One region of the Dorea sp. Marseille-P4042 genome, then DNA from elsewhere that is predicted to be linked to it. Evidence: predicted binding sites of a transcription regulator. Region 1 holds the regulator's gene; each other region holds the start of a gene.
The links. Region 1 encodes Rex, which represses fermentation and respiration genes when NADH is low (regulators of the CRP and FNR family bind a similar motif). Its sites were predicted from a motif close to ATTGTTAANTANTTAACAAT; they were not measured.
Positions count from the first base shown of each region.

Region 2: the regulator Rex is predicted to act here: its motif matches at 8,575-8,594, upstream of fucO (lactaldehyde reductase).
Region 3: the regulator Rex is predicted to act here: its motif matches at 2,213-2,232, upstream of C7E02_RS11835 (NAD(P)-binding protein).

Region 1 is NZ_OLMI01000001.1:437,490-448,395, forward strand. It holds gene C7E02_RS02320 (NAD(P)H-hydrate dehydratase) at 1-1,403, opposite strand, end outside; gene C7E02_RS02325 (redox-sensing transcriptional repressor Rex) at 1,484-2,125, opposite strand; gene C7E02_RS02330 (ABC-F family ATP-binding cassette domain-containing protein) at 2,329-4,254, shown strand; gene C7E02_RS02335 (NUDIX hydrolase) at 4,269-4,772, opposite strand; gene C7E02_RS02340 (NADP-dependent isocitrate dehydrogenase) at 4,788-5,987, opposite strand; gene C7E02_RS02345 (GntR family transcriptional regulator) at 6,047-6,703, opposite strand; gene ilvA (threonine ammonia-lyase) at 7,040-8,254, opposite strand; gene ftsY (signal recognition particle-docking protein FtsY) at 8,248-9,195, opposite strand; gene smc (chromosome segregation protein SMC) at 9,317-10,906, opposite strand, start outside.
Region 2 is NZ_OLMI01000001.1:5,895-16,800, forward strand. It holds gene C7E02_RS00030 (DUF3793 family protein) at 1-22, shown strand, start outside; gene C7E02_RS00035 (flavodoxin) at 64-489, shown strand; gene C7E02_RS00040 (DUF2325 domain-containing protein) at 592-870, shown strand; gene thyA (thymidylate synthase) at 1,017-1,865, shown strand; gene C7E02_RS00050 (dihydrofolate reductase) at 1,904-2,395, shown strand; gene C7E02_RS00055 (glycosyltransferase family 4 protein) at 2,392-3,594, shown strand; T-box leader at 3,685-3,986, shown strand; gene ilvB (biosynthetic-type acetolactate synthase large subunit) at 4,088-5,815, shown strand; gene ilvN (acetolactate synthase small subunit) at 5,832-6,350, shown strand; gene C7E02_RS00070 (branched-chain amino acid aminotransferase) at 6,459-7,484, shown strand; partial or broken gene C7E02_RS20385 (carbohydrate kinase) at 7,848-7,973, shown strand; gene C7E02_RS00080 (TetR/AcrR family transcriptional regulator C-terminal domain-containing protein) at 7,954-8,523, shown strand; gene fucO (lactaldehyde reductase) at 8,644-9,789, shown strand; gene C7E02_RS00090 (GntR family transcriptional regulator) at 10,003-10,374, shown strand; gene C7E02_RS00095 (ABC transporter ATP-binding protein) at 10,380-10,906, shown strand, end outside.
Region 3 is NZ_OLMI01000002.1:1,281,256-1,292,161, forward strand. It holds gene C7E02_RS11830 ([FeFe] hydrogenase, group A) at 1-282, opposite strand, end outside; gene C7E02_RS11835 (NAD(P)-binding protein) at 276-2,108, opposite strand; gene mobB (molybdopterin-guanine dinucleotide biosynthesis protein B) at 2,446-3,519, shown strand; gene C7E02_RS11845 (molybdopterin molybdotransferase MoeA) at 3,554-4,768, shown strand; gene C7E02_RS11850 (formate/nitrite transporter family protein) at 4,856-5,668, shown strand; gene C7E02_RS11855 (NAD(P)-binding protein) at 5,701-7,536, shown strand; gene fdhF (formate dehydrogenase subunit alpha) at 7,533-10,244, shown strand; gene C7E02_RS11865 (CPBP family intramembrane glutamic endopeptidase) at 10,524-10,906, opposite strand, start outside.

The DNA.
Region 1 (10,906 bases):
ATATAAACACCGAGAAGCGCTGCTTCCCATTCAGAAAGTCCCTGTGCGAGATACGATGCGATAATGCCTGCCAGCACATCCCCGGATCCGGCTTTTGCCATAGCCGCACAGCCGGATAGATTTACCGCTACCCGCTCTCTCGGCTTTACAATGGTTGTTCTGGAATCCTTCAGTACACAGGTAACGTCATATTCTTTAACAAATGTACGAAGTGCTGCAATACGATCTTTTTTTACTTCAGCAATCTTCAAACCGCTGATCCGTTCAAATTCTTTCATGTGCGGTGTAAAGATAAAATGTTCACAATCTGCACCACACAGATAATCCATATGTTCAGACAAAATATTGAGTCCGTCTGCATCTATGACACAAGGTTTCTTTGTATATGCAATCGTTTCTTTTAAAATCTTCCTTGCAGTCTTCTTTGTTCCAAGTCCGGAACCTATAGCTACGACATCTGCCCAGTCAATCAAGCGATGTAGTTCATTGACATCATATTTTTCATAAGTTGTAATGATCGCTTCCGGAATCTGACTCTGTAAGATCACGCGATTCTCTTTAGCAGTATAGATCTGCACCAGCCCGGTACCTGTCCTGTAAGCTGCAAGTGCGCCAAGATATGCAGCACCTGACATACCTTTGCTTCCGGTGATCATAAGAAGCTTTCCGTAAGTTCCTTTATTAGAGTCCGCATTTCGTTTCGGAAGAAGTGCTGCATAATCACTTCCCTCCAGTGTACAAACTGTTTCCTCATCTCTTTCCAGTGGAAGTGATACAATTCCGATATCCTCGGATACACAGATTCCTGCATAACTTCTTCCCGGATCAAGTACAAGACCAACTTTCGTCTCCTGAATTGTCACAGTATAGTCTGCACGCACTGCAGTTCCTAATACATTTCCTGTAGTTGCGCAAATTCCGGAAGGAATATCCACGGACATACGGACTGCATCAGACTGATTCACACACTCTATAATCTGCACATATCTGCCTCCAACCTCCCGGCAAAGTCCAACTCCAAAAATTGCATCGATAATTAAAGTATACGGTTCACTTTCAAATGCTTCTTGCTCAAACTGCTCCTTAAACTGTGCTCCTGTATTTTTCAACTGTTCTATCTGATAGGCAGTCTCTGGTGTGCAGTGATCTCTGTTTCCGACCAGAACTGCTGTTACGTCACACCCTTCCCATGCAAACATTCTGGCAATCGCAAAGCCGTCCCCGCCATTATTTCCAGAACCACAGAGGACACATATTTTATTTAAATTAATTTTCCAGTCTTTAATGTGATCTACACATGCTCTGGCAGCCCGTTCCATAAGTTCCAGGGACGGGATTTTAAGTTCATTTATCGTAAATGAATCTGCCGTTTTCATCTGTTTAGCATCTGGCAAATATCTCATAGTTTTGATTCCTCCTGATAGAAAGAAACGTGCAAAGCCAGGATGCTATCTGAACAAACCTGTCTTTACACGTTATCTCCTTAATTATGTTCTTCCTTGTAGCGGCATATATTATATGACAGCCTCATCAGACTCTCGGATAAATGTACATTCTCAACAATCACACTTTCCGGGAGATTCAGATCTGTATGTGCAAAATTCCATATTCCGTGAACATTGTGATCTGCCAGAAATTTTGCGACTTTGATTGACTCATCCTTTGGAATCGTCAATGCTGCAATATCGATACTGTTCTCATCTACAAATTTCGGAAGCTCGTCCATCATATGAATTGGAACACCACGAACTTCCTGCCCGTCAAGCTCCGGATTGATATCAAACAATCCTTTTAAGATAAATCCCCGCTTTTCAAATGATGCATAGTTCGCAAGTGCACGCCCCAAATTACCAGCACCAATAATAATAATATTATGATCCTGTTCCAATCCAAGAATTTTTCCGATTTCTGAGTACAGATATTTTACATTATAGCCATACCCCTGTTGCCCGAATCCACCAAAATTATTAAGATCCTGACGAATCTGGGAAGCTGTTACTTTCATTCTTTTACTAAGCTCATTGGAAGAGATTCGTTCTACTCCCTGCTCGATCAGCTCCCCAAGGTATCTATAATATCTGGGTAATCTACGGATAACTGCCTGTGAAATTCCCCTGTTTTGCATGATCCGCACCTCCTTCCTTCAAAAATTTCTACTCATTATTATAGGCAATCGTTAGTATAATGTCAAACTTTTTAGTTGTTTTTTGTAGTATTTTCGTTATAATAGTATAAGATGATGCCAAAATTATGCGGTCGCAGCGCCGGTCGCAGCCCTGCGGCATCTTTATTTCTCAAAGTCACAGGATTTTTATCAAGGAGGATAGGATGATACTTGCATGTCACAATATCAAAAAAGCCTTTGGAGAAGAAGTAATTGTCTCCGGCGGCTCCTTTCATATAGAAGACCACGAAAAAGCAGCTCTCGTAGGACCGAACGGTGCTGGAAAGACAACACTTCTTAAGATGATCGTTGGTGAGATACAGGCGGACGGCGGCAATGTTGTTCTGACACGCGGCAAGACGATGGGATATCTGGCACAGCATCAGGATATGAATAATGACCATACGATCTATCAAGAGGTACGCACTGCAAAAGCCGATATTCTCGACATGGAGCGGCAGATTCGTGAGATTGAACAGGAAATGAAGCATTTAAGCGGCGAACGTCTGGAAGAACGTATGAATACATACCAGCGGCTCACAGCAGCATTCGAACGTGAAAATGGATACGCCTGCGAAAGTGAGATTACTGGTGTTTTAAAAGGACTTGGATTTACAGAAGAAGAATTCGCAAAACCGGTCGCGACTTTATCCGGAGGTCAGAAAACCCGTGTCTCTCTCGGAAAACTGCTCCTCACAAAGCCGGATATTCTGCTTTTGGACGAGCCCACCAACCATTTGGATTTAAATTCCATCTCATGGCTGGAAACTTATCTTCTGAATTATCCTGGTGCAGTACTGATTGTCTCTCATGACCGGTATTTTCTGAACCGGGTTGTAACAAAAGTCGTCGAGATCGAACTGGGCAAGCTTACCACTTTCATGGGCAATTATACAGATTACGCCAAGAAAAAGGAAATGCTCCGCGAAGCCAGAATGAAAGAGTATCTGAATCAGCAGCAGGAAATTAAGCATCAGGAAGCGGTCATTGAAAAGCTTCGCTCCTTCAACCGTGAAAAATCCATTAAGCGTGCAGAAAGCCGTGAAAAGATGCTGGATAAGATGACCCCGGTTGAAAAACCGATGGAACTGCATACAGATATGCACTTAACACTGGAACCTTCCTGTGTCAGCGGTAATGATGTCTTAATTGTCGAGCATTTAAGCAAAGCATTTCCACCACAGATTTTATTTGAAAATATCAGCTTCGAAATCAAGCGAGGGGAACATGTCGCGATCATTGGAGACAATGGAACCGGAAAAACAACAATCCTTAAGATTTTAAATCAGGTACTCAAAGCTGATTCTGGAAGTTTCCGTCTCGGTTCTAATGTAAAGATTGGTTACTACGATCAGGAACATCACGTTCTGCATATGGAAAAAACTATTTTCCAGGAGATTTCCGATGACTATCCTAATCTTAATAACACGCAGATCCGTAAAGTGCTGGCAGCATTTTTATTTACCGGAGATGATGTATTTAAACTTATTGGTGACTTAAGCGGTGGCGAACGTGGACGCGTGTCCCTTGCAAAGCTGATGCTTTCTGAAGCGAACTTCCTGATTCTCGATGAGCCGACCAACCATTTGGATATTACATCAAAAGAGATTCTGGAACATGCACTGAATAAATACACAGGAACGGTTCTTTATGTTTCACACGACCGTTACTTTATCAATCAGACTGCAACACGTATCATGGATCTTGTTAATCATACGTTTGTAAATTATATTGGAAATTATGATTATTATCTTGAGAAAAAAGAAGAACTGACAGCCGCATACTCCAATACGTCTCGCTTAGAAAATAATTCCTCTTCTGCAGCTTTTGACTTGGCCTCTGATTCAAAGTTAAGCTGGCAGGAACAAAAAGAAGCTCAGGCAAAAGAACGGAAACGCGCTAATGAATTCAAAAAGACAGAAGAACGAATCGGTGTTCTGGAAGATAGAAGTGCTGAAATTGATATTCTGATGTCGCAGGAGGAAGTTTATACGAATTCAGTAAAATGTCAGGAACTTGCGAAAGAACGTGCAGAAATTGACACTGAACTTGAAACTTTATATGAAAAATGGGAAGAGCTGGCCGAATAAGCCAGCTCATTTTTCTACTCTTCAAAAACACGTTTGATACTATCATAATGCAGGAAGATTCCTTTGTCAGCCAGAGCCTTGATCTCATCAGCTGTTGCAATCTTATATCCTGCAGTCTCTTCTGTCTGAAGATGCAGGTCTTCTTCTTTAAAATCCTTTTCAAAACGATAAACATCTACAAAATAATTGTCGCCTTCTCCAGGATTTTCTCTGTGATAGGTAAACATATAACCGCCCACACAGCCATTTACATCCAATCCTGTTTCTTCCAGTACCTCACGACGTACCGCTTCCTCGGAGCTTTCGCCTGCCTGTGCAGCGCCTCCGGAAACTTCCCACCAGCCTGGTGCCCATGCCTTTGTCAGAACGCGGCGGGTAATCAGATATTTTCCATCTGGACGGCGGATCACACCTAACACTGTCAAGTGATACTCACCCTCTTTCAGGCACCAGTCATTGCGCTTCATTTTTCGCCCGGTCAGCTGTTTGTTTTTATCATAAATATCCCAGTATTCCATGCATTTCAACTCTTTCTATACTAACTTTTCAGCAATCGCTTTAATAAAGTCTTCACTGTTTAACACTGTTGGATTCGGAAGTGTTGTGATAAGAGCCAGATCTTTTGTCATCTTTCCTTCCTCAATTGTATCAATCGTTGCCTTCTCTAATTTATCTGCAAAATCCATCAGCTCCTGATTTTGATCCAGTTCACCACGTTTACGAAGAGCTCCGCTCCATGCAAAGATTGTTGCAACAGAGTTCGTAGAAGTTTCTTCACCTTTTAAATGCTTGTAATAATGACGCTGTACTGTACCGTGAGCAGCTTCATACTCGTAATATCCTTCCGGTGATACAAGCACGGATGTCATCATGGCAAGAGAACCAAATGCAGAAGAAATCATATCGCTCATAACATCTCCATCATAGTTCTTGCATGCCCAGATGTAGCCTCCTTCAGATTTCATAACACGCGCTACAGCATCATCAATCAATGTGTAGAAATATTCGATACCGGCTTCATCGAATTTTTCTTTATATTCTGCATCAAAGATTTCCTGGAAAATGTCTTTGAATGTGTGGTCATATTTCTTAGAAATTGTATCTTTTGTTGCGAACCAGAGATCCTGCTTTGTGTCTAATGCGTAATTGAAGCAGCTTCTGGCAAAGCTCTCGATAGAACCACAGAGGTTATGGATTCCCTGAGCAATCCCTGGTCCGTCATATTTGTGGACAAGTTCTTTGATCTGTGTTCCATCATCTCCTGTATACACAAGCTCTACCTTTCCAGGTCCAGGAACCTTGATTTCTGTATTTTTATATACATCACCATAAGCATGTCTTGCAATGGTAATTGGCTTTTTCCAATTTTTAACGCATGGCTCGATTCCTTTTACAACGATCGGTGCACGGAATACAGTTCCATCCAAAATTGCACGGATGGTACCATTCGGGCTTTTCCACATTTCCTTCAGATTATACTCTGGCATACGCGCAGCATTCGGTGTAATTGTTGCACATTTTACTGCTACTTTGTACTTCTTTGTTGCTTCTGCGGAATCAAATGTAACCTGATCATTCGTCTCATTACGATGTTCAAGTCCAAGATCATAATAATCTGTATTTAGCTCAATAAATGGATTCAGAAGATGTTCTTTGATCATCTTCCAGAGAATCCTTGTCATCTCATCTCCGTCCATCTCTACAATTGGTGTTGTCATTTTAATTTTCGCCATGTTTTTGTCCTCCTGCCACTATATAAACTTTACTTATATGATTCTTTTAATTTGAAACATTAATCTTCAATTTCGATATGAAGATTTTCCATTACATGCATGATGTGCAGATTTGCAAGTCTTTCCGCTTCATCAGCATCTCCTTTTTTGATTGCTTCCAAAATTGCCTTGTGCTCCTCGATGGACTTCTCAGCCCGGTTTTTTGCGCCTACAGACAACATACGTGCCATCTTTACATATTTGTGAAAATCCGATAACGTATGTTCCATAATCCGGCTGTTGGATGCTTCATATAGAACATGATGGAATTTACCGTCAAGATCTGACACCTGAACAACTTTGTCCTTATCCTTTTTCAAATGAAACTCAGATAAAAGAACAATTTCTTCCAGCTGCTCAATCTGTTCTGGAGTGATGTGCTCTGTCGCCCATCTGGCGCACATACCTTCCAACATAGAACGAATCATGTAAATATCCTGAACGTCTTTCGGCGTAATACCTGTTACATAGGCTCCTTTATTAGGAATAATCTTTACAAGTCCTTCCAGTTCCAATTGCCTAAGTGCCTCACGGACCGGAGTCCTGCTGACTCCCATCTCCTCACCGATTGTAATCTCCCTAAGTTCATCACAATCCTTATAGACACCAGATAAAATATCCTCCCTCAATTTTTCAAATACCCTTCCTCTAAGAGAACGGTCCTGATACTCTTCCATAATTTTAACCTTCTTCGTGACCTCCTGGAATCTTTCTGACACTAAAAAGTCACCTTTCTTTTTATATAATGCACTTCGTGTATAATTGTATACAATCCAATCTCATATGTCAAGAGACAAAACAAAAATCCTTCAAAAATCCCATAGCAAAAAGAGAAAACCCGAAACTTTTTTTGAATCTTGCTCTTTCTGGTTTTCTCTTCTATGCTATTTTTATTCAAGAATGCCTCGGCATTCTTGCTGCAAGGTGCGCGTCATGCAATTGCATGACATACTTCTACTGCGCACCTCTGCAATCCTGCCGGAGGCTATATCAGCTGGGGGATTAACTCCCAGCTAATACAATTTTGCACCGATCTCTCTTGGCCGGAATCCTTTTTCTTCCAGAGCTTTCATAATCTGGTTCTTATGCTCTGTACCGTAAGCTTCCATTGTAATACGAAGCTCCACGGCAGCATTACGGTTGGTGCTAACGAACTGGTTATGTTCCAGTTTAATAACATTTCCCTGGGCATCAGCAATCGTCTGAGCAACAAGCGCAAGCTGTCCCGGTTTATCCGGAAGTAATACAGATGCCGAAAAGATACGGTCTCTCTGAATCAGTCCATGCTGTACAATGGAAGACATTGTGATAACATCCATGTTGCCTCCACTTAAAATTGCAACCGCCTTCTTTCCTTTCAAATCTAACTGCTTGAGTGCTGCAACTGTCAGCAGTCCGGAATTCTCAACAATCATTTTATGATTTTCGACCATATCGAGGAAAGCTCCGACAAGCTCATCATCTTCTACAGTCAGCATCTGATCGATGTTCTTCTTTGCATACTCGAAAATGTGGTCTCCGACACGTTTTACTGCAGTACCGTCTGCTATGGTATTTGCACTGTCCAATGTGGCCGGCTCGCCAGAAGCAAGTGCCATTGTCATACTTGGCGCAGCAGCAGGCTCAACACCGATCACTTTAATCTTTGGATTCAACATTTTTGCAAGTGTAGATACACCTGTAATCAATCCGCCGCCGCCAACTGGCGCAAGAATATAATCGACGGTCGGAAGCTCCTGCACAATTTCCATTGCAATACTCCCCTGACCTGCTACGATGTCCAGATCATCAAACGGATGCACAAATGTACTTCCGCGCTCCTGGGCCAGTTTTTCGGCATACGCACAGGAATCATCATAGACATCTCCGTAAAGAATCACCTCTGCGCCGTAGCTTTTTGTACGATTTACTTTGATCAAGGGTGTTACTGTTGGCATAACGATTGTAGCCTTGCATCCAAATTTCTGTGCTGCGTATGCAACACCCTGTGCATGGTTTCCGGCTGATGCAGCCACCAGTCCTTTTGCTCTTGCCTCTTCAGACATTGTGCTGATCTTATAATATGCGCCACGCACTTTATAAGCTCCTGTATACTGCATATTTTCCGGCTTCAGATAAACCTTACCGCCCGTCTGCTGGCTTAAGTTTTCACTGTATACCAGTTTCGTCGGAAGAGTTACGTTTTTTACAATTTCGCTTGCCTCTTCAAATTTTTCTAATGTTAACATACTTCATTCTCTCCTTTTACATCAAACAATGCATTTACAAATGTATCAGAATTAAATTTCTGCAGATCGTCAATCGTCTCGCCGACACCGATATATTTTACCGGAATACCAAGCTCCGCCTGGATTGCAACTGCAATACCACCTTTTGCAGTTCCATCCATTTTTGTCAGGATAACACCGGTAATATCAGCAACTTCATTAAATTCCTTTGCCTGAGCAAGTGCATTCTGACCTGTTGTGGCATCTAGCACTACCAGTGTCTCACGATATGCGTCCGGAAATTCACGGTCAATGATTTTATTCATTTTACGAAGCTCTTCCATCAGATTCTTCTTATTGTGAAGCCGTCCGGCAGTATCAATCAAAAGTACATCGGCATGTCTTGCCTTGGCAGCTGCAACTGCGTCATAGACAACGGCTGCAGGATCAGAACCTTCCTGGCCTCCGATCAATTCTGCTTGTGCACGGTTCGCCCACTCTTTCAACTGCTCTCCCGCTGCAGCACGAAATGTATCTGCGGCAGCCAGCACAACTTTTTTATTCTGACTGCGGAGTTTTCCAGCTAATTTACCAATCGTAGTTGTCTTTCCGACACCATTCACTCCAATGACCATGACCACCGAAGTTCTCTCTTCAAATTCATAAGCAGCTTCTCCGACGTCCATCTGCTCTTTGATGCTGTCAATCAGGATTTGTCTGCATTCAACAGGTTCTTTGATATGCTGGGTTTTTACCTTTTCTCTTAATTTGTCCAGAATATCATACGTTGCCTGAACTCCGAGATCGCCCATGATGAGGACTTCCTCCAGTTCTTCATAAAAGTCCTCATCAATATGTGTAAATCCGTTAAAAATACTGTCCATACTGGACACAATATTATCTCTTGTCTTTGTGAGACCATCGACAAGTCGTCTGAAAAAACCTTTCTTTTCTTCTGCCATACTTTTACTCCTTTCAAGGCCGCCCCCCTGCCATTCAAGAATGCCGAGGCATTCTTGCTGCGAGGTGCGCGTCATGCAATTGCATGACATACTTCTACGTTCTATCTTACCTGCGCTTTCTCTAATCGTCCAGTTCATCTTCCAGAAGACTGACGGACACAAGTGTCGAAATTCCTTTTTCCTGCATGGTGATTCCGTACAGACGGTCTGCCGCAGTCATTGTACCTCGTCTGTGCGTAATGACAATGAACTGTGTATTCTTTGTAAGCTTATGCAGATACTGTGCAAAACGGTCAACATTGCTATCGTCCAGTGCTGCCTCAATCTCGTCAAGCAGACAGAACGGGGACGGCTTGAGATTCTGAATTGCAAATAATAATGAGATTGCTGTCAGAGCCTTCTCTCCACCAGATAACTGCATCATATTCTGCAGTTTCTTTCCAGGCGGCTGAGCAATAATACGAATTCCTGCTTCCAGAACATCTTCATCGTCCATCAGTTCCAATGTACCTTTTCCACCTCCGAACAATTGCTTAAATACGTGGTCGAATTCCTGACAAATGTGTGCGAACTGCTCTGTGAACTGCTTTCGCATCGCTTCATCCAATTCTGCGATAATTTTTTCCAGTGTTGCTTCTGCTTCCACGAGATCATCATGCTGCGTCTTTAAGAACTCATATCGCTCCGATACATTTTTATAGTCCTCAATGGCATTGACATTAACATTTCCTAAAGCGCGTATTTCTCCTTTTAATTCCTGAATACGCTTTTTCATCTTTGCAACATCCGTTAAATTTTCATTCCTAAGCTCCATCGCACGATTATAAGTGAGTTCATACTCTTCCCACATATAATTGATCTGCTTCTCGGCAGCTTCTTCATAACTGTTTTTCTGACTCTCCAGACGGAAGATTTCTTTATCCAGATCAGAAATCTGCCTGGAGAGGTCTTCACGCTTCTGTAAGAAATCTTTATGGCGCTGGTTTAGATTTTCACGTGTCTTCTTCGCCTTTTCAATCTCATCCTGAATTTCCACAAATAATTCTCCGGAATTCTCAATCGTCTGGCGCAGTTCCTGAATCTGAGATTCTTTTTCCTCGATTTCTTTGCTCGTACCGCCTTTACTTGCTTCCAGCCCCTTCAACTCTTCGCGGAATTTTTGCATCTCTTCCTGAATACGTTCTGCATTTTCCATTACGAACAGAACCTTTTGTTCTGTAGCAGCACAGGATAAATGTGCATTTTCCGAAGCCTGCTGCTGTAATATTTCCTGATGTTTCAAATCATCTAACTTTGTCTGCCCTTCTTCAATCTGTTTATTCAGGTCACGTTCTAACTGTTCAGACGTATCCAGCTCTACATTGATGGACTGCTGATTATCCATGATATCACTGATCTCCTGATCCAGTTGCTGTGTCTCTTCCTGAATTTCCAGCGCAGTCTGATTCGCTGCTTCGATCTTGCTCTTTGCCTGATCGGCATTCATCTTCGCTGTATTTTGGCGGACATATGCTTTCTGTAGTAAATCTTTGATCTGTTCGATTTTATCATAGTAACTGGAACGATTGTTTTTCAGCTCCGCGATCTCCTGCTCTGTCTTTGCTACATCAGCGCGGAGTTTTTGGACAGCCTGCTCCAGCTCTTCTATCTCACGGCGTCTGCTTAAAAGGTTGCTGGAATTCTTGAATGCTCCACCAGTCATAGAACCGCC
Region 2 (10,906 bases), 430 kb from region 1:
TGCATATGTGGCAGCGTGTTAAATGATAGTTGATTAAATAGAACAGCAGGAGGATAATAAATCATGAGTATTTCAGTAGTATATTGGAGCGGAACAGGTAACACACAGGCAATGGCAGAGGCAATTGGAGAAGGAATTGAAAGTGCAGGAGCACAGGCAAATGTAATCTCTGTAGATCAGGCAAATGTAGATGTGCTGGCAGAAGAAGATGTGTTTGCCCTTGGTTGCTCTGCTATGGGAGCTGAGGAGTTAGAAGAGTCTGAGATGGAGCCATTTGTAGCTGAGCTTGAAGGAAAAGTAAGTGGAAAGAAGATTTTGTTATTCGGATCCTATGGTTGGGGAGACGGAGAATGGATGAGAAGCTGGGTAGAACGTATGACGGCAGCCGGAGCCGAGATGGCAGAACCAGAAGGCGTAATCGCAAATGAGACACCGGGAAGTGATGATTTGGATGCATGCAAGGCGGCAGGAGCAAAACTTGTTGATTAATATGGAACAGGATACAGCAGATCAGGAATGGAAGAAAGCAAGACATAAATTATGCTGAAATATTCGTGGTCTGTGGCATTGCTAAAAGGACAGGTGATAAAAATGAGTGTAGTAATCATTGGCGGCAATGAAAGAATGGAACAGCAGTACAAGCAGATCTGTAAAAAGCATAAATGTAAAGCAAAAGTATTCACGAGAATGTCCGGTAATCTGAAGACACAGATCGGACAGCCAGATTTGATCATCTTATTCACATCAACTGTGGCACATAAAATGGTACATTGCGCATTGAAAGAAGCAGAGCGTTACAATATCCGCGTGGAGCGTGCACATTCCAGTAGCGCAAGTGCATTGGAAAATGTACTTCAGGGCTGCTGTTAATAAGGATATGTTTTCACAAAATAAAAAGAGGAATGTAAAAAAATAACATTGCATTCCTCTTTTTTTTGTATGCAATTCATGGTACAATAATCAAATGGTTTGATGCTACAAAGCAATAAATGATAAGAATGCAGGAGGAAAGGCAAATGAGTTATGCCGATCAGGTATTTATAGATATGTGCCGCGACATCATCGACAATGGAACAGACACAAGAGGGGAAAAAGTGCGTCCGGTGTGGGAGGATAAAACACCGGCTTATACAGTAAAGAAATTTTGTGTGGTAAACCGGTATGATCTGTCTAAGGAATTTCCGGCACTGACACTTAGAAGAACTGCGATTAAGAGCTGTACAGATGAACTTTTATGGATATGGCAGAAGAAATCGAACAACATTCATGATCTGAACAGCCATATCTGGGACAGTTGGGCAGATGAAGATGGATCGATTGGAAAAGCCTATGGATACCAGATGTCTGTAAAACATCAGTACAAGGAGGGAATGTTCGATCAGGTAGACCGTGTGATCTATGATCTGAAGAACAATCCGTACAGCAGAAGGATCATGACGAATATTTATGTACATCAGGATCTTCATGAGATGAACCTGTACCCGTGTGCGTACAGTATGACATTTAATGTTACGAAAAAAGAAGGACATGAGAAGCTTTCTCTGAATGGAATGCTCAATCAGAGATCCAATGATGTACTCACTGCGAATAACTGGAATGTATGTCAGTATGCAGTGCTTCTTCATATGTTGGCACAGGTGTGTGATATGGAAGTCGGGGAACTGGTACATGTGATTGCAGATGCACATATTTATGACCGCCATATTCCACTCGTGGAGGAATTAATAAAAAGAGAGCCGCTTCCGGCACCGAAGTTCTGGTTAAATCCGGAAGTGAAGAATTTCTATGCTTTTACACCGGATGATGTGAAACTGATCGATTATGAGACACATGAGCAGATTAAAAATATTCCGGTGGCAGTTTAAGATAAAAATAAAGTAATAAAAAACAGGGGGAAACCGGCATGAATTTGATTGTGGCAGTGGATAAAAATTGGGCAATTGGAATGGACAATAAGTTACTTGTAAGTATTCCGCAGGACATGAAGTTCTTCCGGGAAACGACAAAGGGGAAGGTCGTTGCCATGGGAAGAAAGACATTGGAAAGTTTTCCGGGCGGACAGCCTTTAAAGAACCGAGTCAATGTTGTTCTGACATCAGATAAAAAATACAATGTGAAAGGAACTGTTGTGGTCCACAGCATTGACGAAATGGTGGAAGAACTGAAAAAATATAACGATGAAGATATTTTTGTGATCGGGGGAGAGAGCATTTACAGACAGCTTCTGCCATACTGTAAGACGGCATATATTACAAAGATCGATCACGCTTACCAGGCGGATACATTTTTCCCGGATCTGGATCAGGACCCACAGTGGCAGATGACCAAGATCAGTGATGAGCAGACGTATTTTGATCTGGAGTATGTATTTACAATTTACGAGAGGGTATCATGAGAATTTTAAATGTAACAGCGCAGAAACCGAACAGCACCGGCAGTGGGATTTTTTTGTCGGGGCTTATGACGGAATTTGCAAATAAGGGACACACACAGGCACTGGTAGCCGGTGTGTATCCTGAGGAGGAAACACCGGTACCGGATCGGGTCACATTTTATCCGGTATATTTTGAACAGGGGAAACTGAACTTTCCGATTGTAGGAATGTCAGACGAGATGCCATATCCGAGTACCAGATACCGGGATATGACACCAAAGATGGAAGCGGCATTCAAAGAAAGTTTTATGAAACAGCTGGATGAGGCAGTAAGAGATTTGAATCCAGATCTGATTTTGTGCCATCATCTTTATCTTTTGACTGCCATCGTACGGGAACATTTTCCAGACCGGAAGGTCTTTGGCTTTTGCCATAATACAGATTTGCGGCAGATGCAGAAGACAGATTTGGAACGGGAGTACATTACGGGGCAGATTCGAAGACTTGATCGGATTTTTGCACTGCATGCAGAGCAGAAGCGGACCATTCAGGATATTTATGATGTGCCGAAAGAAAAAATACAGGTGATTGGAATGGGGTATAACAGCCATATTTTCAAGAATGAAAGCCTGCGTGTGAATGACGGTGTGACAAGAATTGCATTTGCCGGAAAGATTTCGGTGAAAAAAGGAGTGGAAAGCCTGATCCGGAGCCTGGATTATCTGGAATATGAAAAGGAAAGGATTGAGCTTTTTCTTGCCGGAGGAGCCGGGAATAAAGAAGAGTATGAGCAGATAGTAGAGCTTGCGAAAAAATGTCCGTATAAGGTGACATTTTTAGGCAATCTTCCACAGAAAGAGCTGGCAAAGGTCTACAATTCCTGTGACATCTTTGCACTTCTGTCATTCTCTGAAGGACTGCCTCTTACGGTCATTGAGGCGCTTGCATGCGGAGACAGAGTAGTCATGACAGACTTGCCCGGAGTGAAAGAATGGATTGATACTTATGCGCCGGGGGCAGATATAAGATATGTGACACTGCCATTGATACGTAATGTGGATGAGGCAGTTCCTGCGACACTGCCGGATTTTGAAAGGCGGATCGGTCAGAGAATCTGGGAGTCTGTGGAGGCAGGTAAAACAAAAGAAGTAGATGTCAGCGGACTTTCCTGGACAAAAATTGCAGGCGAAGTGCTGAAAGTATTATCTCTGATATCATAAAATATATCAAGAAAACAGATGAAAAATGTCATTGACAGTAACACAAAGTTATGATTATAATATATAAAAATATTCGATAAAACAGTTTTGTGAAATGCAATGACGGGGAGGAGTACATAAATACCGGAAGCTAAGAGAGAAGACGGGTGGTGTAAGTTTTCATGAAGGGTTTATGGAAGTAGCCTCTGAGCAGTGAACCGAAAAGATGAATGGCTGATAGTGCTTTTGAAAGAAAGCATCTATAGTTACATGATCTGAGTAGACTTCAACGTCTGTCCCGACGTTACAAGGGAGCAATATCGGATAATCGTTATGGTTTCCCGTATTGACATGAGTGCAGAGAGAATTCTCTGAATTTAGGTGGTAACACGGATGGGATATTCGCCCTAAGCTATTTCGCTTAGGGCGTTTTTCTATATCTGACGGGAAATGCATACTCTGTTGGATATCATGACGAAGCAAAATCTGGGAATGTTAAAGGAGGAAGACATTTATGAAGAAAATCAGTGGCAATAAGTTATTAGTAAAAGCCTTAAAAGAAGAAGGAGTAGATACTCTGTTCGGTTATCCTGGGGCATGTACCATTGATATCAGTGACGAACTTTACAAGCAGGATTTTACGAAAGTAATCTTGCCAAGGCAGGAAGTGGCACTTGTCCATGAGGCCGATGCCTATGCAAGATCTACCGGAAAAGTCGGTGTTTGCCTTGTCACAAGTGGTCCGGGAGCAACGAACTTGGTAACAGGTCTTGCAACAGCATATTATGATAGTGTTCCGCTTGTGTGCTTTACCGGTCAGGTGTCCAGACATCTGATTGGAAATGATGCATTTCAAGAGGTTGACATTGTAGGAATTACAAGAAGTATCACCAAATATGGAGTAACGGTGCGAAATAGAGAAGACCTTGGGAGAATATTAAAAGAAGCATTTTACATTGCAAGAACAGGACGTCCAGGTCCGGTCCTTATCGATCTTCCAAAAGATGTTATGGGAGAACTTGGAAGCGCAGAATATCCGGAAACTGTTAATATCCGTGGTTATAAGCCGAATACAAGCGTACATATCGGACAGTTAAAACGTGCGATCAAAATGCTTGGACGTGCAAAAAAACCATTATTTTTAGCAGGTGGAGGTGTGATTATTTCCCGTGCAAACGAAGTATTTACCAAATTGGTGGAGAAGACGAATATTCCGGTCGTAACAACAGTAATGGGACGCGGGGCAATTCCGACAAACCACCCACTCTACATCGGAAATCTTGGAATGCATGGAGCATATGCCTGCAATATGGCTGTCAGTGATTGTGATCTGCTGTTTTCAATCGGAACTAGGTTCAATGACCGAATTACCGGAAAGCTGCATTCATTTGCACCGAATGCACAGATTGTACATATCGATATTGATACAGCTGCAATTTCAAAAAATGTACAGGTAGATATTCCGATTGTTGCAGATGCAAAAGATGCGATCGAGAAGATGTTAGAGTATGTAGAGCCGAATGAGACATCAAAGTGGCTGGAACAGATTGAAAGCTGGAAAGAGGAACATCCTCTGAAAATGAAAGAAAAACCGATCATGACACCTCAGGATATTATCGAGACGATCAACCGTATGTTTGATGAAGCAATTATTGTAACTGATGTAGGACAGCATCAGATGTTCACGGCTCAGTTTGCTGAGATTACACAGAAGAAGAGACTTCTTATGTCAGGTGGACTTGGAACAATGGGGTATGGACTTCCGGGAGCGATTGGTGCTAAAATCGGTAATCCGGATGTACCGGTCATTTCCATCTCCGGTGACGGTGGGATGCAGATGAATATTCAGGAACTTGCAACAGCAGTATTAGAGGAACTTCCAATCATTAGCTGTATTTTTAATAATTATAACCTTGGAATGGTTCGCCAGTGGCAGAAATTATTCTATGGAAAACGTTACTCTATGACGAATTTACGATCCGGTGCTGCAAGCAGAAGGGCAGCAGATGATGAGAATTTTGAATATCCGGAGTATACACCGAACTTTATCAAACTGGCAGAAAGTTATGGCGCAGTAGGAATCCGTGTGGAGAAAAAAGAAGATATTGAGCCTGCATTCAGAGCAGCACTTGAAAATAAACACAGACCGACGATTATCGAGTTTATGATCGATCCGGAGGATCTTGTATACCCAATGATCAAACCGGGCGGAACTCTGGAAGAGCTGATCATGGATTGTTAGAAAGGAGAAAGGAATTATGAGTGGAACAAATAATGGAATGAAAAAACGCTGGATATCACTTTATGTAGAAAATCAGGTAGGTGTTTTGTCTAAAATTTCCGGACTCTTTTCTGGAAAGTCATATAATCTGGACAGCCTTACTGTAGGAACAACAGAAGATCCGACTGTATCCAGAATGACAATAGCAACGGTCAGTGACGATGAGACGTTTGAACAGATCAAAAAGCAACTCAACCGTACGGTAGAGGTTATTAAAGTCATTGATTTTACAGATGTTTTTGTAAGAATGAAAGAAATTATGTACATTAAAGTTCAAAAATGTACACCGGAGGATAAGGTGGAATGTTTCCAGATCGCAGAGACGTTTAAGGCAAAAGTTATTGACTACGGAAGAGATAGTCTTTTGCTGGAATTTGTACAGACAGGAACCAAAAATGACGCAGTTATCAAGCTGATGAAAGAAGAGTTCAAGAGTATTGAAGTTGTGCGTGGAGGAAGCGTTGGAATTGAGTCTATTAGTATGATGGAAAGATAATCCAAAAAAAACAGAGCGCACTCTTGAATTTCGGATATGATGGTATTATAATAATGTCAGTAGAATAGTTAAAAATTAAAGTTATATAGATGAACGGAGGAAATTATCATGGAGAAAAAGAACATTGACTGGTCAAACATCGGATTTGGCTACATGCAGACAGATAAGAGATATGTATCCAACTACAAAGACGGAGCATGGGATGAAGGAACTCTTACCTCCGACGCAACCATAACAATCAGCGAGTGCGCAGGTGTACTTCAGTATGCGCAGACATGCTTTGAAGGAATGAAAGCTTACACAACAGAAGACGGACATATCGTAACTTTCCGTCCGGATTTAAATGCAGCAAGAATGGCTGATTCAGCAGCAAGACTTGAGATGCCGGTATTCCCAGAGGACAGATTCGTAGATGCAATCAAACAGGTCGTAGCAGCTAATGCAGCATATGTACCGCCTTACGGGTCAGGAGCTACACTTTATGTAAGACCGTATATGTTTGGTTCCAGTCCGGTTATCGGAGTAAAACCTGCAGAGGAGTATCAGTTCCGTGTATTTGCTACACCAGTTGGACCATACTTTAAAGGCGGCGCTAAGCCGATCACAATTAAGGTTTCAGACTTTGACCGTGCCGCACCGCATGGAACAGGTCATGTAAAAGCAGGTCTTAACTATGCAATGAGCCTTCATGCAATCGTGACAGCACATGGAGAAGGATACGATGAGAATATGTATCTGGATGCTGCAACAAGAACAAAAGTAGAAGAGACAGGTGGAGCAAACTTTATCTTCGTAACAAAAGACAATAAAGTCGTAACACCGAAGTCATCTACAATCCTTCCTTCTATTACAAGACGTTCTCTGATGTATGTAGCAGAGCATTATCTTGGACTGGAAGTAGAAGAAAGAGAAGTATACCTTGATGAAGTAAAAGACTTTGCAGAGTGTGGACTTTGTGGAACAGCAGCAGTTATTTCACCAGTTGGCAAGATTGTAGATCATGGAAAAGAAATCTGCTTCCCAAGTGGAATGGAAGAGATGGGACCAGTTACAAAGAAGCTGTATGAGACATTGACAGGAATCCAGATGGGTCACATTGAAGCACCAGAGGGCTGGATCTGCAAGATCTGCTAGGATTGAGAAAAAGCCAGGCACAAGAACAATCACAGACTCTACATTGTTTTCAGATAATATAAGATTCATATGCGAGATGAGGTTGACGGGAAAATGAGAATTTTGTAAAATGATGTCAAGACATATGGAGCGGGACAGAAACGCGAAAATCTGTCCCGCTCTTTTCGCAATATAAATAGAAACTGTGAATATAAGATTTGAATTCACATACAGAAAATAAAAGAACAGAGGTTTTGAAGTATGTTTGGCAATCAGCTGACCTATGCCTTTTACCGGAATCCGGGAGAGGACATGATGCGGGGACTCTGCTTTTGATGGAAAAGTATCATATTCCATTGATTCTGTTATCTATGGGCAAGAAATGAAAAGGAACTTGGAGAGATGCTGGAGTTTGCCAATGCAGCAGCATCTATTGTAACAACAAGAAAAGGGGCGCTTCGGGTAATGCCCAAGTTAGAGGAGATTTTGCATGTGCAAAGAGGAGTGTAAGTCAGAAGAAATGAAATATCGCCTGGCGGAAGCTGTGAAAGTCTGCATGAAGACGACATCGGTGGAGAAGATTACGGTAAAGGAAATCGTAGATGCGTGCGGAACGACCAGACAGACATTTTACCGGCATTTTCAGGATAAATACGACCTGGTTAACTGGTATTTTGATAAGATCATTCTGGAATCATTTGAACATATGGGAGAAGGCGAGACCATCTATGAAGGACTGGTGAAAAAATTTCAGTATATTCAGAAAGAGAAACTTTTCTTTAAAATGGCATTTAAATCTGATGATCAGAACTGTCTGAGAGACCATGATTTTGAACTGATTCTGGCATTTTATTCAGACCGGATCCAGGAAAAATCCGGAAAGCCATTGTCGGAAGATTTAAAATTCCTGCTGGAAATGTATTGCCAGGGTTCTATTTACATGACTGTACAATGGGTGTTTGGAAGGGTGAAACGCACGCCGGAGGAACTGGCAGCAGATCTCGTGAAAGCAATGCCGGAAGAACTGGCGGGGGTGTTTGAAAGACTGGATCTTTTATGATCCGGTCACGTTACATTTTCATAATTTTGTAACTTTCATTTTTTTAATAACATTGTTAAAATAAAAACATAAGAGCTGAATAAGAGCAAATTATGTCATGTAAGAAAAGGAGAGATTGAAATGGCAAACAGAATTATGCTGAATGAGACATCTTATCACGGAGCAGGAGCAATCAAGGAGATTGCAACAGAGGCAAAATCAAGAGCATTTAAGAAAGCATTTGTATGCTCTGATCCAGACCTGATCAAATTTGGGGTAACAAAGAAAGTGACAGATGTATTAGATGAGGCTGGACTCGCATATGAGATTTATTCTGACATCAAAGCCAATCCTACGATTCAGAACGTACAGAATGGTGTTGCAGCATTCAAGAGTGCTGAGGCTGATTACATTGTAGCAATCGGTGGAGGATCTTCCATGGATACAGCAAAAGCAATCGGTATCATTATTGCTAATCCGGAATTCGAGGATGTAAGAAGTCTGGAAGGTGTTGCGCCAACTAAGAAACCTTGTGTACCGATCATTGCAGTTCCGACAACAGCAGGTACAGCAGCAGAGGTTACGATCAACTACGTTATTACAGATGTAGAGAAGAAGAGAAAATTTGTCTGTGTTGACCCACATGATATGCCGGTCATCGCAGTTGTAGACCCGGATATGATGTCCTCTATGCCAAAAGGACTGACAGCTTCCACAGGTATGGATGCTCTTACACATGCAATCGAAGGATATACAACAAAGGCTGCATGGGAGATGACAGATATGTTCCATATCAAAGCAATCGAGATTATTTCCAAATCCTTAAGAGGAGCAGTTGAAAATGAGAAAGAGGGTCGTGAGGGAATGGCTCTTGGACAGTATATCGCAGGAATGGGATTCTCAAACGTAGGTCTTGGAATTGCTCATTCTATGGCTCATACACTTGGAGCTGTTTATGACACACCACATGGTGTTGCATGTGCTATGATGCTTCCAATCGTTATGGAGTACAATGCTGACTGCACAGGCGAGAAATACAAAGAGATCGCAAGAGCTATGGGTGTCAAAGGTGTTGATGATATGTCTGTAGAAGAATACAGAAAAGCAGCAGTAGACGCTGTTTCGCAGCTTTCTATCGACGTTGGAATCCCAACAAAACTGGAAGCGTTAAAAGAAGAAGATCTTGACTTCTTAGCTGAGTCTGCACACGCAGATGCATGCGCTCCGGGTAATCCGAAAGACGCAAGCGTTGAAGATCTGAAGAATTTGTTCAGAAAATTAATGTAATGATGCCAGAGCGGATTGTGGGAGTGCAAAGCATGGAGTAATCCGCATGCATCATGCATTATTACATAATCTAAGATAAGAGAACTCCTGACATTGATATCCAGTGCCAGGAGTTTTTAATATTCCGAAAAATAAAATGAGAAGAAAACAGTATAAAACAGTTGACAACTGTTATATACTGTTTTATACTGTTTATAACGAAGGAGGAGTTTTATGGATATCATAGTAAACCATTCATCCATGCAGCCAATCTATGAACAGATTGGAAATCAGATAAAAGAAAAGATCATGCATGGTATATTAAAAGCAGATACCCCGCTCCCGTCAGTTCGTACTTTAGCTAAAGAACTTAAGGTCAGTGCATTGACCGTGAAAAAAGCATATGATGCTCTGGAAGAAGAAGGATTTGTAATTACGATTCATGGAAAAGGAAGTTTCGTAGCATTTGCAGATCAGGGGCTGATGCTGGAGAAGAAGAAAAAGGAAGTGGAAGCTGATTTGGAGATGGCCATCCGAAAAGGCAAAAGCTGTGGAATGACGGATCAGGAATTACTGGAGTTGTTTCAGATTGTTTTGGAGGATTGATAAGTATGTTGAAATTTGAAGGTGTGAAAAAGCACTATGAAGATTTTGAACTGGATCTTACCCTGGAAGTACCGGAAGGTTATGTTACCGGACTGATCGGAGCCAATGGTGCAGGAAAAAGTACAGCGTTTAAAGCAGCATTAGGTCTGATCAGACCAGACGCAGGTGTTGTAAAGATGCTGGGAAAAAATGTAGAAGATTTTACAGTGCAGGATAAAGAGTGGATTGGAGTTGTTCTGGCTGATTCCGGTTTCAGTGGATATTTACGTGTGAAAGATATACTTCCGATGCTTGAAAGTATGTACCATAAGTTTCAGAAAGAAGATTTCCTGGAAATGTGCAAAAAATACCAGTTGCCATTAGACAAAAAGATCAAGGAGTTTTCAACGGGAATGAAACGTAAATTACAGATTGCAGCGGCAGTTTCACATGGCGCAGATGTGTTGCTTCTGGACGAACCGACCGCAGGACTTGATGTTATGGCAAGAGATGATATGCTGGAAATTTTAAGAGAATATATGGAAACTCCGGG
Region 3 (10,906 bases), on a different contig from region 1:
GTGCTCAGAAAGAATCAGTTCTACTGTTGTACGTCTGTCCTTTCTGACTTTCGGACTATTTGTATAAATGACCATACCTTCCTCGCAAATATTATTGCAGGCGGTGATCAGTCTGTCTTTTCCTTCCAGCTCTACCACACACACGCGACAGGCGCCTATTTCATTGATGCCTTTGAGATAACAAAGGCTCGGAATCTGAATACCAACGGATCTGGCAGCTTCCATAATTGTGGTATTCTCTTCTACTGAAATCTGTCTTCCATCTATTGTAAGATTTACCATAATTTTTCTCTGCCTCCTTTAAATATTCCATATCCGAAATGATCGCAGCGCAGACAGCGGCAGGCTTCCTGTTTTGCTTCTTTTTCGGTCATGCAGTTCTCCACTCCTTCAAAATCACAGACTCTCTCACATGCCTCGCGCTCTGTAAGTTCTGCACGTCCGCAAGGTACTCTGTCATGAAGGCTTGCTTTCGGAATCTCTACATCACAGGAAATCTCATGATGATATCCAAGATATTCATCAATGTTGGCAGCTACAACTTTTGCTGCTGCAATCGCTTTGATCACAGTAGCCGGACCACTTGCACAGTCTCCTCCTGCAAATACACCTGGCATATCCAGGAAATCTCCTCCTGCAGTTGTCACGATCTTACCACGCTCTACCGGAATTCCTGCTTCTGCGAAATGATCTGTCTCAATATTCTGACCAATTGCCACAACAAGGATATCACATGGAATATACTGATCTGGCTCTCCTGTTGCTTTTACGCTTGCACGTCCGCCTTTGATCTCACTGATCATCTGCGGTGTAACATACATTCCTTTAATGTGATGATTTTCATCAATATCCAGAGATGCCGGGGCCTTCAGAGTCTGTACTTCAATTCCCTCTGCAATTGCTCCTTCAATCTCTGCCGGAAGAGCTGTCATATCTGCAACTCTTCTTCTATATACAATGCTGACTTTCTTAGCACCCAGTCTTTTGGCTGTACGGACTGCATCCATAGATACATTACCACCACCGACAACTGCGACTTCTTTTCCAGTCAGGTCAAGTGCTTCGTCTTTTCCTACATCTCTTAAGAACTGTACTGCTGAGATGACTCCGTCTGCATCTTCGCCTTCCAGTCCAAGTTTCTTATCTGTACTTGCTCCAATTGTAATCAGAACAGCATCGTACTCACTGCGAAGCTGTTGGATTGTAATATCTTCACCGATCTTAAGACCGTATTTTACTTCTACTCCTGTCTTTAAGATTGCATTGATATCCTCGTCCAGACGGTCTTTCGGAAGTCTGTAGTTCGGAATCCCATAGCGGAGCATACCTCCAAGCTTTGGAAGCATCTCATATACCGTTGTCTGATGTCCCATAAGCTGCAGATAATAAGCTGCACTGAGTCCTCCCGGGCCTCCTCCTAATACAGCAATTTTCTTACCTGTGCCTGGTGCACATTTTGGCGGCTCTACTTCCCCTGCAAAGTCTGCTGCCACTCGTTTCAGGCCACGGATATTAATAGAATCATCAATCATGTTACGACGGCATCTTGCCTCACATGGATGCTCACAGATAAATCCACATGTTGTCGGGAATGGATTATCCTTACGGATCAGACGGATTGCATCTGCATAGCGTCCTTCCCCAACTAACGCTACATATCCTGGAATATCAACATGTGCAGGACATAAGGATACACATGGTACCGGCTGATTATATGTACAGGTACAGCGTCCGTTCTTGATATGCTCGATATAATCATCGCGATATCCGATCAGTCCCTTATATACCATATGCGCTGCCTCATATCCAATCGCACAGTCGGCAGACTCCATAATAGACTTTGCTGTCTGCTCCATAGTATCAAGTGTCTCCATTGTTGCGTTGCCGTTCAGTACCTTTCTGATCAGGTGATTCAACTGACCAAGACCGACACGGCAAGGTACACATTTTCCACAAGTCTGAGCATGGCATAACTCCAAAAATGCGCGAGACAAGTCTACTGGACATAATCCCGGTGGGCTTGATTCGATTCTGCGCTCAAGATCCTTGTAGAGCTGCTCCATAACAAGGTCTGCCCTGCTAGGAGTATCGATCGTTAATCTACTCATTTTTTTTATTCCTTCCCTCTCTACCGATTGTTTTTAGAATAAGTAACGGTCATATTGTAACATTTGGATAAAATTTTGTAAATACTTTTATCCAAATTAGTCACAATGCTATTTTTTTATCAATATCAGCGTCTTTTCTATAGTTTCTTTTTATAAACGTCCTTATATTTTCTAAAATATAATTTAGTTAGTTTCATTTAAAACCCGTCCCAATTTTATCAATCCTGTGAAACATATATCTTTCCTTGTGGTTTTAAATTTCAAATGCTATAATTAACCGAAAGAAACGCCTATAAGCGCGCTTGTTTATAGATAAATACAACACGAGGTGATACAGATGAACACAGGCTGCCTGATACTGGCAGGAGGAAAAAGCCGTCGGATGGGATATCGGAAATCCTCTCTGAGACTGAATGGAACAACATTTCTCGACAAACTGATTTTTGAACTACGCGATTTTCCTGAGATTCTGGTTTCAGTCGATGATGCCGCCCGGCATCCGGAAATCCCTTATTCAATGATTGATGACCGATATTCAGATTGCGGTCCTATGAGCGGACTTTACAGTGCCTTGTCTGTCTGCGAGTCGGATGCGCTGCTCGTTCTTCCCTGTGACGTTCCTCTTTTTTCCGGAACACTGGCTCATCACCTTCAGGAAGTCATGAAGCATTCTGATACGGATGCACTTATCTGTGTCACGGCGGATGATCGGATCCACCCCCTGTGTGGTATTTATCGCAAAAGCTGCACCCCTGTACTAAAGAGGTGCTTAGATAATGGAAATCTTCGGATCATGGATGCTTTGAACAACTTAAAGGTTCATTTTTATCACGTAGAAGAAGATTCCTGGCAGCTACAGAATATCAATACACCAGAGGAATACCAAAAGCTGACTGCAAAAAGCTGCCTGGCCATTTCCGGATTTAAAAACTCCGGAAAAACCACTTTAATGGAACGATTGATCCCAGAGCTGATCCACCGGGGACTTAAGGTCGCCACAGTCAAACATGACGGACATTCTTTCGAACCTGATTCTCCCGGAACAGACAGTTATCGGTTCTGGCAGGCAGGCGTGAGTGCTTCCATCGTCTATGATAACGACAAATACTTAGTTGTAAAACGGGAACCTTTACAGGAATCTGCAATTGCGGAGCTTGTCGGCGATGCTGATCTTATTCTTTTAGAAGGCTTCAAATGGAGCGATTATCCAAAGCTTATATTATTGACTGGAAGTGATGAACAAAATAACAGCTTACTCGCTTCTGCTTCTAATTGTATCTCCTATATCACTGCTGATTTTTCAACCGAACAGTTGATACAAGATACACCCGTTTATTGTCGGGATAATATCGAAGCTATCGCTGACTGTATATTACAACATTATCATAACGGAGATTTAAAACATTTATAAATAATCGATACATTTATATAAGGAAAACATACATATGAACATTCAGACTTTAAAAGAAGCATCTGACTGTCTCCTGAATCTGGCAAAACCAGAAACTCAGACGATAGAACACATTTTACTACAAGATGCTTTTGAACGAATTATTGCAGAAGATATTACAGCTAAAATTCCGGTGCCTTCTTTTGCCAAAAGCGCATATGATGGATATGCACTTCGTCAGGCTGACACAGCCGCTGCTTCACCGGAACATCCCGTGACTTTAGACGTTACCGAGGTAATTCCTGCCGGAAGTGTTCCAACCTATCCAATCACAGAAGGAAAAGCTGCACGGATCATGACCGGCGCACCGGTTCCGGAAGGTGTCGATGCCATTATCATGCATGAGCGCACTTCCTTTACTGAGAATACCGTTACCTTAACGGCGCCCGTTACCTCCGCAAACATCATTCCACCTGGGGAAGATGTTAAAGCTGGAACTTTGCTTGTTCCAAAAGGCAAAATACTTACCGCTTCTGACCTGGCACTGATTGCCGGACAGGGGATTGCTGAAATTGGGGTCTATAAAAAGCTCTCCATCGGGCTTATCAGTACCGGAAGCGAACTTTTGAATACGGGTTCCCCTTTAGAATACGGTAAGATTTATAACACGAATCCATATCTTTTAGGCGGTTACATTCAAAAACATCATATGACTGCCAACTACCTTAACACGGTCAGTGATGATCTGGATTCCCTGTGTCGGGCCGTACTTGAAGCCCTCAAGACCAATGATATCGTAATCACGACAGGCGGTGTATCTGCCGGTGATTTCGACTATATGCCGGAAGTGATACGTCGTATTGGGGGCGACCTTCTCTTCCACCGGTTAAAATTCAAACCGGGCGGTGCAATGCTTGGAGCATTTAAAGACGGAAAAGTCATTCTGGGCTTATCCGGTAATCCGGGTGCTGCCGCAACAGGTCTGTTGTGTGTCGGCTTTCCATTTATGAGAAAACTCTCGGGAAGATCTGACATCACATTTTCACAGGCAACTGCTTATCTTGGGGTTGATTTTAAAAAATCAAGTCCTGTGACTAGAATTTTAAAAGGTCATTCAGATTTCAAAAATGGTATGTTATATTTCACCCCACTTAGCAACCAGCACAATGGTTCTGTTTCTTCCATGAGCGATTGTGATCTGCTGGCCATCATTCCTGCCGGAAGTAAACCTCTTGCGGCAGGCGACAAGCTTGAAGTCTATATATTATGATATCAGGGCAAACGATGTTTTTACGTAACTTTTTGCCGGCATCATATATATTAGAAATAAAATTTTAGGGGAAGGGAGGAATTTGTTATGAATTCACCAAAAGAAATTGCTAACAATTATATTGCTATCGGAAAGGGGAAGGTAAACACTCCTGTCGCCAAGATGTTCGTTCTTGGAATACTGGCCGGAATCTTTATCGCATTTGGAGGCGTTGCTTCTACTGCAGTCGCTGTATCTATTCCGCTGGCATCTGCAGGCAAGTTTCTTGGAGCATGCATCTTCCCAGGAGGACTGACTATGGTACTCCTCGCTGGAAGTGAACTGTTCACAGGTAATTGTCTTCTGGTTATTCCGCTCTGCAAAAAAGAGATTACTCTTGGCGGAATGCTGAAGAACTGGGTAGTTGTATACCTTGGCAATATGGTCGGTGGAATTGGTGTTGCTGCAATCTGTGTATTCAGCCATCAGGCCGGTCTTTTTAACAACGGTCTTGCTGCTTCTATGATCAGCACTGCTGCCGGTAAGGTATCACTCTCCTTTGGCGATGCATTTCTTCGCGGAATTGCATGTAATTTCCTTGTATGTATCGCTGTATGGATTTCATTTGCTGCCAAGCAGGTGTCTTCCAAGATCATCGGATTGTTCTTTCCAATCATGATGTTCGTTTTATGTGGATTCGAGCATAGCGTAGCCAATATGTACTATATTGCTGCCGGTATTTTTGCTAAGGGAAATGCAGCCTATCTTGAAGCTGCAACTGCTGCCGGCGCTGACGTATCTGGCCTTACATGGGGAGCTATGTTCACCAAAAATCTTCTTCCGGTAACGTTGGGGAACATTATCGGCGGAGTAGTTTTGGTAGGTCTTGCCTACTGGTTCGTTTACTTAAAAGACGACTAAAAAATCTTTATTGAATTTAGAAAGGGAAAATTATGAGCAAATTATATCTTGCTGATCCGTCAGGTTATGACGTGAAAATGAATGAAATCGCACGACATTTTTCTCATAAAGTTGAGGTTTATCCTCCTGGAAGCTGCCCGATCACTATGCAGATTTCTATGCTGCGTACGGCTGCAAACCAGACTTGTGGAAAATGTGTTCCGTGCCGCGACGGTCTTCCACTTGTAGCGCGTCTGATGCAGAAAGTGTTAGATGGACGTGCAACAGGAAAAACTTTGGATAACATCCGTATGATGGCTACGATGATCCGTTCATCTGCTGACTGTGCCATCGGTTGGAATGCCGCTGATGAGGTCTTAAAAGGATTAGACCTGTTTGCAGACGAATATCAGAGCCACATTGAAAATAAAAAATGTCTGGAATCCATCGGACAGAAGGTACCTTGTATCTCCTTATGTCCCGCACATGTAAATATTCCTGGATATATCGCATTAGTTGGTGAAGAGGATTACGCCGGAGCAATTAATCTGATCCGTAAAGACAATCCGTTCCCGACAGCCTGTGCTATGGTCTGTGAGCATCCTTGTGAGGAGCGTTGCAGAAGAAAGATGCTGGAGTCACCGATCAACATCCGTGCACTGAAAAAATATGCAGTTGATATGATGCCAGCCGACAAAGTTGCTACACCAAAACCGAATCCTTCTACAGGAAAATCCATCGGTGTCATTGGTGGTGGTCCTGCAGGACTAACTGCAGCATACTTCTTAGCTCTTATGGGACATAAGATTGAAATATATGAAACGCATGACAAACTTGGCGGAATGCTCCGTTATGGAATTCCGAATTACCGTTTTCCGAAAGATCGTCTAGATGAAGATATCCGTGCGATTTTAAATAGCGGTGATATCCATGTTACATACAACACAACAATCGGAAAAGATATTCCTGTCAAAGATATTTACGAGAAACATGATGCAATTTTTGTTGGAATTGGTGCTCAGACAGGTAAGACACTTCGTATTGAAGGTGCTGACGCCGGAAATGTTGTATCTGCTGTAGATATTCTGGATCAGATTGGAAATGGAAATCTTCCTGATTACACTGGCAAAAGTGTTGTTGTTATCGGTGGTGGTAACGTTGCTATGGACTGTGCAAGAAGTGCTGTCAGATGTAACGCAGAAGAAGTATCTATCATTTACCGTCGTCGTCAGAAAGACATGACTGCCCTGGAATCCGAGATTGAATCCGCAGTTATGGAAGGAATCGCACTTGTAACACTGCAGGCTCCGGTCGAGATTACAAAAGATGAAAATGGTAACTGTAAATCTCTGATCACACAACCACAGATGATTAGTGCTTACCGCGGATCCAGACCGGCACCAAAGGATGCTGCAAAAGAAAAACAGGAATTCAAAGCAGATGTTATTATGATCGCAGTTGGACAGGATATTGTATCCGCTCCATTTGAAGAGTTTGGTATCCCTGCAAAATGGAATATCCTTCAGGCCGGACTTGACACAGAAGTAAAAGAAATCCCTGGTGTATTCACCGGCGGAGACTGTGCAACTGGTCCATCTACTGTAATTCGTGCAATCGCTGCCGGAAAAGTAGCTGCACACAATATTGATGAATATCTTGGTTACCACCACACACTTACTTGTGAAGCTGTTGTACCGGAACCAAAAGAAAATATGCGTGATCTTATGGGACGTACAGAGATTGGTGAGCGCCCGGCAAATATCCGCAAGAAAGATTTCGAACACGTAGAAGAGTTCTTAACACATGAAGAAGCTATGCAGGAAGCATGTCGCTGTCTGCGTTGTGACCACTTCGGATGTGGAGCTATGGTAGGAGGTAGAGACTTATGATTAATCTGACAATCGATGGCGTACAGATTGAAGCAAAAGAAGGTCAGTCAATCTTAAGCGCCGCAAGGGAGCATGGAATCCATATTCCTACACTTTGCTTCCTGGAAAAAATTAATGAAATTGGTTCCTGTCGTATCTGTGTCGTAGAAGTAGAAGGCATGAATAAACTTGTAACTGCCTGCAACACAAAAGTAAAAGCGGGCATGAACATTACAACAGACAGCCCAGCTGTTATCGAATCCAGAAAGAACACTCTCCATCTCTTGATGGCTGAGCATAAAACAAACTGTTTCAAATGTATTAAAAATGGTGCCTGTGAGCTTCAGGCTATGGCACGCGAATATGGTATTGATGTGCCAAACTTTAAATCATCACACGGAGATGTACAGCATGAGCCATTTGACGCTCATCCATTCCTCTCCTATGACCCTGGTCTTTGTATCCAGTGCCAGCGTTGTATCAGCACTTGTGCAAATGCGACCGGAAGACATGCTCTTTCTCTTGAGAGAAACGGTGCACGTGTGTATGTAAAAGTACCGTTCGGCGAAGGCTGGGAGAATTCCTTATGCGAGTCTTGTGGAAACTGTGCTCAGGCTTGTCCTACAGGTGCTCTTACGATTAAGAGAAGAAAAAATTATCGTGAATGGGAAGTTAAGAAAGTCCGCACAACCTGTCCGCACTGTGCTACAGGCTGTCAGATGGATCTGTACATAAAAGACGGCAAAATCGTAGACGTGCAGGGTGCAGACGGTCCTTCCAACCACAATCTGCTCTGTGTCAAAGGACGTAGTGCTTCTTTCGACTTCATAGACTGTGATGCAAGAATCCGTTATCCATTAATTAAGAACAAAGAAACTGGTGAATTTGAGCGTGCTACATGGGATGAGGCTTTAAATCTCGTAGCTTCCAAATTCTCAGAAATCAGAAATCAATATGGAGGTGAGGCGCTGGCCGGATTTGCCTGCTCTCGTTCTACCAACGAAGACATTTACATGCTTCAGAAAATGGTAAGAACAGCGTTTAAGAGCAACAATACCGATAACTGCGCGCGCGTTTGACATTCTCCTACTGTTGCCGGATTGGCAACCACACTTGGCTCAGGAGCTATGACAAATACTATTTATGATATTACTCATGAATCTGATGCTATCCTCCTTGTAGGATCTAACCCGGAACATGCACATCCGGTTATCGGAATGCAGGTTCGTCAGGCCGTACAGCGCGGTGCTAAACTCATCGTAGTTGACCCACGTGATATCGACCTGTGTAAAGATGCTGATATCCATTTGAAATTAAAACCAGGTACAAACGTGGCGTTTGCAAATGGTATGATGCATATCTTCATTGAAGAAGACTTAATCGACCACAAATTCATCGAAGACCGTACAGAGAACTTCGAAGCTATGAAAGAAATGGTCAAAGATTATACACCTGAAAAAGTAGCAGAGATCTGTCAGATCGATGCAGATATGTTGAGAGAAGCTGCACGTATTTACGCAAAAGCTGATCGGGCTCCAATTATGTACTGTCTTGGTGTTACAGAGCATCATACTGGTACAGAAGGTGTTATGTCCATTTCTAACATGGCTATGATGGTTGGTAAACTTGGAAAACCTGGATGCGGTGTTAACCCAATCCGTGGTCAGAACAATGTACAGGGAGCCTGCGATATGGGTGCTTCGCCGACCCAGTTCAGCGGATATCAGAACATCGACAAACCGGGAGTTCTTGAGAAATTTGAAAAAGCATGGGATACGAAGCTGAATCCGAATATTGGTACAAAAGCTACGGACTGCTTCCCTAAGATGATCAGTGGAGATATTAAAGGATTGTTTATCTTCGGAGAGGATCCGGTCAGAACAGATCCGAATACACATCACGTAATAAAATCTCTTGAGTCACTGGACTTCTTCGCAATTGATGAGCTGTTCATGACTGAGACTGCAAAACTTGCTGATGTTATTCTTCCAGGACGTTCTTATGCTGAAAAAGAAGGAACCTTCTCTAATACAGAGAGACGTGTACAGCGCGTCAGAAAGGCCGTAGAGATTGAAGGTGATACGAAGCCTGATACTTGGATCTTCACTGAGATCATGCGTCGTATGGGCTATCCACAGCCTCATCTGACACCTGCACAGATTATGGATGAAATTGCATCTGTAACTCCTTCATTTGCCGGTATCAGCCATGAGAGGCTGGACAGCGAAGAAGTAAACGGACAGGGACTTCAGTGGCCATGTACATCAAAAGATCACCCTGGAACACCAATTATGCACGTAGGAAAATTTGCAAGAGGTCTTGGATATTTCAGACCAGCTGCATACACACCTTCTATGGAGCTTCCAGATGAGGAGTATCCTCTGATCATGATGACAGGACGTATTCTCTATCATTACAATGCATGTGCTATGACTGATAAGACAGAAGGAATCAATCAGATTGCCAGTGAGTCCTTTATCGAGTTAAACACAGAAGATGCACAAAAGCTTGGCGTTGAAGACGGAGAGATGGTTTCCATTTCTTCCAGACGTGGAACGATTCAGGCAAAAGCTACCGTATCCTACAAGACAAATCCTGGTGAATGCTGGATGCCTTTCCACTATATCGAAGGTGGAGCAAACTGGCTGACAAGCGATGCCCTGGATTCCATCTCAAGTACACCGGAGTACAAAGTATGTACGGTTAAAGTTGAGAAGATTACAGCGTAAATAAATGTAAATAAGACGGAATACTTATAAGCAAATACATGCCTTTGTACCCAAGTCGCACACAGGCATGTATTTTGCTTTGTATTCCTGTTTATTGGCTTGCTCCTGAAGTTTTAATTTACGCTGATTAAGGAAGAAGTATGTTGTAAGAATATATGTTTTGACGTATGCTTGGCAACATAAAGCGACAATCATATTCGGCATTAGCCTCTATGATTGTCAGCGTCTCATCTCCATAGTGCTTCAGAATTAATCTAAATAATTTGAATGAACTTATTATTATTCTTTTTTCTCCTTAAATGACTTCAGAAATATCACCCAGCCAAAGAGCAGCAGATTAATTACCAGTGCCACAGGAATATCTCCCCAGTGGATTTGCTGATTCTGAAGTACATCCGCAGAGTATGTTCCTGAAAAAACTACCGCCATATTATTATTCAGAAAATGAATAATTATCGGAACCCAGATATTCTGAGTTTTCATATAAGTATATGCCATAAAAAGCCCCAGTGAAATACAGGTAACAAACTGGCTTGCCAGAGCCGTCAGCCCCATATCCGGCGTAGTATAATAGAAGAAGTCTATCGGCAGATGCCATACAGCCCACACACAACCCAGAAGTATCACGCCGCCTTTCAGACCAAATTTCTTCTGAAGAAGAG